2 regions of the Lysinibacillus sp. UBA6686 genome follow, and region 2 is predicted to be linked to the other one. Evidence: a T-box and tRNA genes for the amino acid it is inferred to sense, from the RefSeq annotation. Region 2 holds a T-box; the other holds one or more tRNA genes.
What was found. The T-box of region 2 lies ahead of serS (serine--tRNA ligase). A T-box ahead of a tRNA ligase gene usually reads a tRNA of that ligase, here a tRNA-Ser.
Positions count from the first base shown of each region.

Region 1: it has a tRNA-Ser gene. The T-box ahead of serS (serine--tRNA ligase) is inferred to sense a tRNA for this amino acid. The anticodon was not compared.

Region 1 covers NZ_DKJS01000060.1:21,400-24,828, forward strand. Annotated here, with positions in the region: gene B2R82_RS15790 (response regulator) at 1-71, opposite strand, end outside; gene B2R82_RS15795 (ATP-binding protein) at 72-1,334, opposite strand; tRNA gene B2R82_RS15800 (tRNA-Ser) at 1,549-1,641, opposite strand; RNA gene ffs (signal recognition particle sRNA large type) at 1,807-2,074, shown strand; gene dnaX (DNA polymerase III subunit gamma/tau) at 2,294-3,429, shown strand, end outside.
Region 2 covers NZ_DKJS01000034.1:30,930-34,358, reverse strand. Annotated here, with positions in the region: gene B2R82_RS08550 (hypothetical protein) at 1-250, opposite strand, end outside; T-box leader at 934-1,150, shown strand; gene serS (serine--tRNA ligase) at 1,273-2,553, shown strand; partial or broken gene B2R82_RS24090 (aminoglycoside phosphotransferase family protein) at 2,597-2,721, shown strand; gene B2R82_RS08540 (DUF5071 domain-containing protein) at 3,128-3,388, shown strand.

The DNA of each region.
Region 1 (3,429 bases), on a different contig from region 2:
CCGCTATCTTCAATAATAGTTTTTAACATGACCCGACTTGCACGATCATCATCTACAATAAAATACCTCATTTAAGTCTCTCCCGTTTGAATAGTTTGTGTAGGAACAGTAATTTTAAACATTGTGTTTTGATTGTTTGATTCAACGGTTATGAAGCCATTTAATTTATTTACTAATTCAGCAACATGCGAAAGTCCAATACCGGTTGCGGCGACACCTTCCATATTGTATTTAGTGGTATATCCAGGCTCAAAAATAATAGTGGTATCACCTTGTGATATGCCTTTTCCATTATCACAAACTGTGATTACAATATCGCCCAGTTGTTGTTTAATGGCAATAGAAATAACACCTTGATCTTCAATAGCTTCAATAGCATTTGCTGTTAGATTGTTTAAAAGTGCTAGTAATGCAATATGTTCTTTTGTTTGAAAGTCCATATCTATACTTACTTTAAAGTGAATTTCCTTTCCCAATAGTTCGCTGTACTTTCTGTTACCATCCTCGATATAATGTAATAATTCTGACATTCTAAAGGGGCCAAAGCTCTTTTCCCCTACAATTTTAGAAATTCCTGCATAGATACGTTGTGAATCCTTTTTTACTTCATGAATTTCCTGGGCAATATGCAAGGCCTGTAAGCTTTCAGTCCGATAGCCTTGCGATTTTAGCTGTCGATATAAATCAAACCCACTAGCTGTGATTGTTTCTATATGATTCATCGATTTTTTTAAATAGAGCGTTTCAACATAAAGATCTGATCCAATAGTAAGCATTTCCTGCACACGTTTTTTTTGTTCAGCAATTAAAATGGAGCTATAAACACCTACTACAAAGAAACTACGTAATAAAGCAACAGCTAACAATATAAGTAAATCATGAACGAGTAAAAAAGTATAAGAATTAACAAGAAAACGAAATAATTGTTCAGCTAAATTACTTATTACTTCACTAAATGCAACTAATAATCCAAGCATTAGCGGTTTTTCTCGATAGCGATGGATATTTAAAATTTGTAGACATAATGCAAAAAGTATATAAAATGCTGCTGCTGGTAAATGTAAAAAGATGCTATCTATTAATGATACATCAGGTGTCGTAGAAGTTATAATGACTCTAAAAGCTGTTGTCACAATGCTGGTTATAATACCAGCTAATATAAAAGGCGTTGGTCTAAGAAGCGTACATAGAAAGAAAACAATAGTCCCTAATCCAAAGCGAAAAGTTGTATTAGCAAATGGCATTATTTTAATCTCACTACCAATAGCAGTGAATATAGCAATTAAAAAAATCCAAGTGAGGGAAGCACGAGAAATTAAATGTTTTGAATGCATAAAAATCCTCCCTTATTAATGAATTTATCTTCATTCAGCAAATGTTTTTTGTATCGAGAGCAAAGCGGCAGCTACAATTACGCCAAGGCGAAATTGATTTTCTTCTTAACAATAAAAAAATACCACAACCTTTGTGGAAGTGGTATCTGTATGTATTATGTCAAATTTTTAGGCAAAAAAAAAACGGCTACAGATGTAGTCGGAATTTAAAAACTGGAGGAGGTAGAGGGATTCGAACCCCCGCGCGGTGTTACCCGCCTGTCGGTTTTCAAGACCGATCCCTTCAGCCAGACTTGGGTATACCTCCATATTAACCTGATGTCTTATCGACAAAAATTAATTTATCATGTTTTGTATTCCACGTCAACTGATTTTTGAAATTTTTATAATGACATTGTTGAAAAATGTTTCCACATAAATATTATGTGCATTAAGTTGCAATTTATGAAAACAGTCAGTATACTAGTTATTGCCGTGCTAGGTGGGAAGGTAGCGGTGTCCTGTAACTCGCAATCCGCTCTAGCGAGACTGAATTCCTTTTTTGAGGCTGTCCGTATTGTTTGGTCTGCCTTTTGCACGTAGTGTTGACGATTGGGTCCTGCGCAATGGATACCCATGAACCATGTCAGGTCCGGAAGGAAGCAGCATTAAGTGGTCTTATTCATGTGCCGCGGGGTTGCCTAATCTGAGCTAACGACAAGAGTAACGCTTATGTGCGGCTGTCAAAGAAAGGTGCACGGCATTAAATTGCCAATTCAAACGCATCCGTCTACATTAGGCGGGATGCGTTTTTTTTATATTTTAACAGGTGAGAAAACTTTGTATGATCTTATTATAGAAACTAAATGAATCTAAGACACAGTGTATTGCTTCAATTTTTTTGAATTGATAACACTATTATTAGACAAATGTTATAATAGAACTATTCTATAATTAATGAAGAAAAGGAGAGGAAATCATTGACGTATCAAGCATTTTATCGTGTGTATCGACCGCAATCATTTCGAGAAATGTCTGGTCAAGCACATGTCAAAAGAACGCTACAAAATGCTCTCCTAGCAAACAAAACCACACATGCCTATTTGTTTTCTGGCCCAAGAGGAACGGGGAAAACAAGTACAGCTAAGATTTTTGCAAAAGCTTTGAATTGTGAGCGAGCACCATCGAACGAGCCGTGTAACGAATGTGCCACTTGTTTAAGCATTACAGATGGATCGCACCCTGATGTGATTGAATTTGATGCAGCATCTAATTCTAGAGTTGAAGAAATACGTGATATTATCGAGAAAGTTCGCTTTGCTCCAGCTAGTAGTAGATATAAAGTGTATATTATCGATGAAGTGCATATGCTTTCTACAAGTGCCTTCAATGCACTTTTAAAAACATTAGAAGAACCACCTCCACATGCTGTTTTTATTTTGGCGACAACAGAGCCTCATAAATTGCCTGCAACCATTATCTCACGTTGCCAACGGTTTGATTTCAAACGACTTTCAACTAATGATATTATCGAACGCATGAAGGTTGTATTAGAGGACATTGAGCTACCGTATGAGGAACAAGGTTTGAAGGTAATTGCACAATCTGCTGCTGGCGGTATGCGTGATGCATTGAGTTTATTAGATCAGGTTGTCTCTTTTAGTGGAGAGAAGCTAAAGCTTGAGGATACACTACTTGTAACAGGTTCGATTAGTCAGGAAGTTTTTTATGACTTAGCAGAAGCCTTAAAAGTAAAAGATGTTGCTCAAATGCTTGCATTATTAGAACAGCTTATCGCAGATGGCAAGGATCCACTTCGTCTTTCAGAGGACTTGATTACATTTTTCCGTGACTTATTATTGCTACAAACAAGTGATGAATTGACCGAACTATTAGAGCTAGTTTCGCCGGAAGAACGTGTATTTACATTAGCACATGATTTTGCACCAGACTTGCTATACGGCTACATAGATATTTTAGCGAAAACACAGCAAGAAATGCGATTCTCTCACCATACAAAAATCTATTTAGAAACAGCATTACTTAAAATGGTACAGTTTTCGGGTGGACTAGTTAGTCAAACAACTTCTACAGTTGAAGCAGCATTGAGCCCAGA
Region 2 (3,429 bases):
GAAAATGTATGGCGCCAATGATCCATTCATCTTGATCTGTATATTTGAGTCCAGTCAGATCATTTATTTTAGGTGCGCGATAAATATCAATGCGTATTGATGTTTTCACTGACCAGATAATATCGTCTTTGAAATAGCTGTTCGGGGCTGGCATTCGCTTGACACCGAATGATTGCAGCAAAGCTTGAACATTTCTGGGATTATACGGATAGCCAAGCATTTCAATAAGCAATTCAGATGGTTCTTTCATGCGTATATCCACTCCTTTCGCTTCATGTAAGAGACACAACGTGATGAAATAGTAGTATCCCTTGAGCGAACTTTTTTCTGATAATACCATCCCCCGTCTCGATGCCAGGGTAAAATAGTTGGCTCTGTATTAATCCTTATATTCTACATTGCTAACAATTTCCCCTTTTTCTACTATACTGCGCAGTTATACAAGTAGGGGGTGAACAGTTTTGCGGATGGGATCAAGTCCCACGGGCCAGACGTTCTACCCCGAATACTGTAATAATAAGACCTATAAGAAAATGGTCAACCAGAAAAATCTGGCTAACCTTATATTACCAACAGACCATAGTGGAGTAACTTGAAAGGTATTAAGGTATTTGGATTTTTCTGTTAAAGTATAGTTGAGATTGTGAAGGATTGTCCTTAAACTAAACAATAGAAAGAGACTTAAAGAGGTATTCTAGATGAATTATAATTTTAATTGAAGACTTCGGGCTCCTCATATTAAAACAGTCTGTAAAAATGTTGAAATCCACTGAATATGAGGGGAAATTATCTTAGCGCGAAATGGTCATTTATTGGGTTGTGCATTTCATCCGGAATTAAACGTGATTCAAGAATTCTAGAATATTTTGTATCCTATGGTATGACTTGCGAAATCTGTTTTCATATAGTACAGTATGGTTAAAATTCAAATAACTGAACACGATGATGGGAAGTAGTAGCAAGCACGTTTTTTTTAGAGAGTCAGCGGTTGGTGGAAGCTGATAGAAGCACTTGTGAATCCGTCCTGGAGTTGCACAGTCGAAATAATGTAAAGTAGGCTGTAGCCGGCTGAAATGCCGTTATGAAATAAGTGGATTAGGTATATGCCTAATCAATTAGGGTGGCAACGCGGGTAGCTCTCGTCCCTTTTTAGGGATGGGGGCTTTTTTGTGTTTATTTTGATTCAAAGCAGAGCTATTCGAGTTTAGCTTGCAACGCAATTAAACCAAGACTTAATGGATGCAGTGTCATTAAACTACTGGAGGTATGACTATGTTAGATATTAAACGCGTACGCGATAATTTCGCGGAAATTAAAGAAATGCTATTAACACGTAATGAAGATTTAGGCAACTTAGATGACTTTGAGGATTTAGATGCAAAGCGTCGTGAGTTAATTGCTAAAACAGAAGAATTAAAAGCAGAACGAAATAAAGTATCTGAACAAATTTCAATTATGAAACGCAACAAGGAAAATGCAGATGAAGTTATTGCTCGTATGCGTCAAGTAGGCGATGAAATTAAAGAGCTAGATGTTCAACTAAATGATGTTGAAGAGCGCTTTAAAGATATGATGATGCGCTTGCCAAACATTCCACACGAATCTGTACCAGTAGGGACAACAGAAGAAGACAATGTAGAAGAATATACTTGGGGTGAAATTCCAACATTTGATTTTGACATTAAAGCACACTGGGATCTTGCTACAGATTTGAAGATTGTTGACTTTGAACGAGGTGCAAAAGTAACAGGTAGCCGTTTCTTATTCTACCGTGGTCTTGGAGCTCGCTTAGAACGAGCACTGATGATTTTTATGATGGATTTACATGCAGAAGAGCATGGTTATGAGGAAATGCTGCCACCTGTCATTGTTAATCGCGATAGCTTAACGGGTACTGGAAACCTTCCTAAATTTGAGGAAGATTTATTTAAATTAGAGGAAACAGATTATTTCATGATTCCAACAGCAGAGGTACCTGTAACAAACTTCTATCGCGATGAAATTTTACTGGCTGAGGCTTTACCACAAGGCTTTGCTTCTTATAGTGCGTGCTTCCGTTCAGAGGCAGGCTCTGCGGGTCGTGATACACGTGGTTTAATCCGTCAGCATCAATTCAACAAAGTGGAATTAGTACGCTTTGTAAAACCAGAGGAGTCATATGAACAGCTAGAGTTGTTAACAAGTCATGCTGAAAAAGTACTGCAATTACTAGGCTTACCGTATCGTAAACTAAAAATGTGTACTGCTGATTTAGGATTTACTGCAGCGAAGAAATATGATTTAGAAGTTTGGATTCCAGCACAAAACATGTACCGTGAAATTTCTTCTTGCTCTAACTTTGAGGATTTCCAAGCACGACGAGCAAATATCCGCTTCCGTCGTGAGCCAAATGCAAAACCAGAATATGTTCATACATTAAACGGTTCAGGTCTTGCCATTGGTCGTACAGTTGCCGCTATCCTAGAAAACTATCAACAAGCTGATGGAAGCGTAGTAATTCCTGAAGTTTTAAGACCATACATGGGTGGTAAAGAAATAATTGCACCAAAATAAATAACGGGTAAAGGCTATTTTAGATATCCTTTAACAGGTAATTGTATTGCCTTTTTATCGATTTACAGATGCTTTAATAGTATCGGGTGGTGTAAACGCCGTGGAATTGAAAAAAATGCTTTATTTCTTAAAGGAATTTTAGCGAGACTAAAAAAGATGTTACTATAATCAAGGATGGGGTGCATTAGAAAAAATTTAGAAATGACATTTTGCAGCTCTTTCGTATTTTCCACTATTCCGCAATCTGGCGCTTTTCTTTAATAAGGAAAGCGTCTTTATTCATGGAAAGGACCAGATTGTTGAGGAACGTTTTCAATAAAATTGGATATTATTGTTGAATTATAGAGTAAGATTGTGAAGTTTCTCACTTAAACTAACGTACAGATTAGTTTAATAAAGACTATACAATAAATAGATTGCCATGTATAAAAATCTAAGGGAGAGACGCAAATGGAAAACTTTGAAGATCTTTTGCCAAGACTAAGCATGATCATGATAGAGTAGAAATGATTAAAAAAATGGATAGAGATAAAATATTGCCTTTACTGCCTACCTTCTCGAATGGATTCAAGATATGAATTGGCCAGTGACACCAAGGGTATTAGAATTACTTTTAACTTTTCCAGAAGAAATTGCCCCACATGTGCAAGATGTTTTATCTTCAGATGATGATAACTGGAAGTGGTTTATTCTACATTTTTTAATTATCAAATTGCCAGTAGAGTCAAGAGTTCAGTTTAGAGAGTATTTAACAAGAGTGGCTGAAACACCTACAGATAATGAACTCGCAGAAGAACTTAATGAAATTGCAAAAGAGATTTTGGAAACAATCTAGAAAAATATCCCTATTTAATTAACGAGGTGCTTTACTTTAAC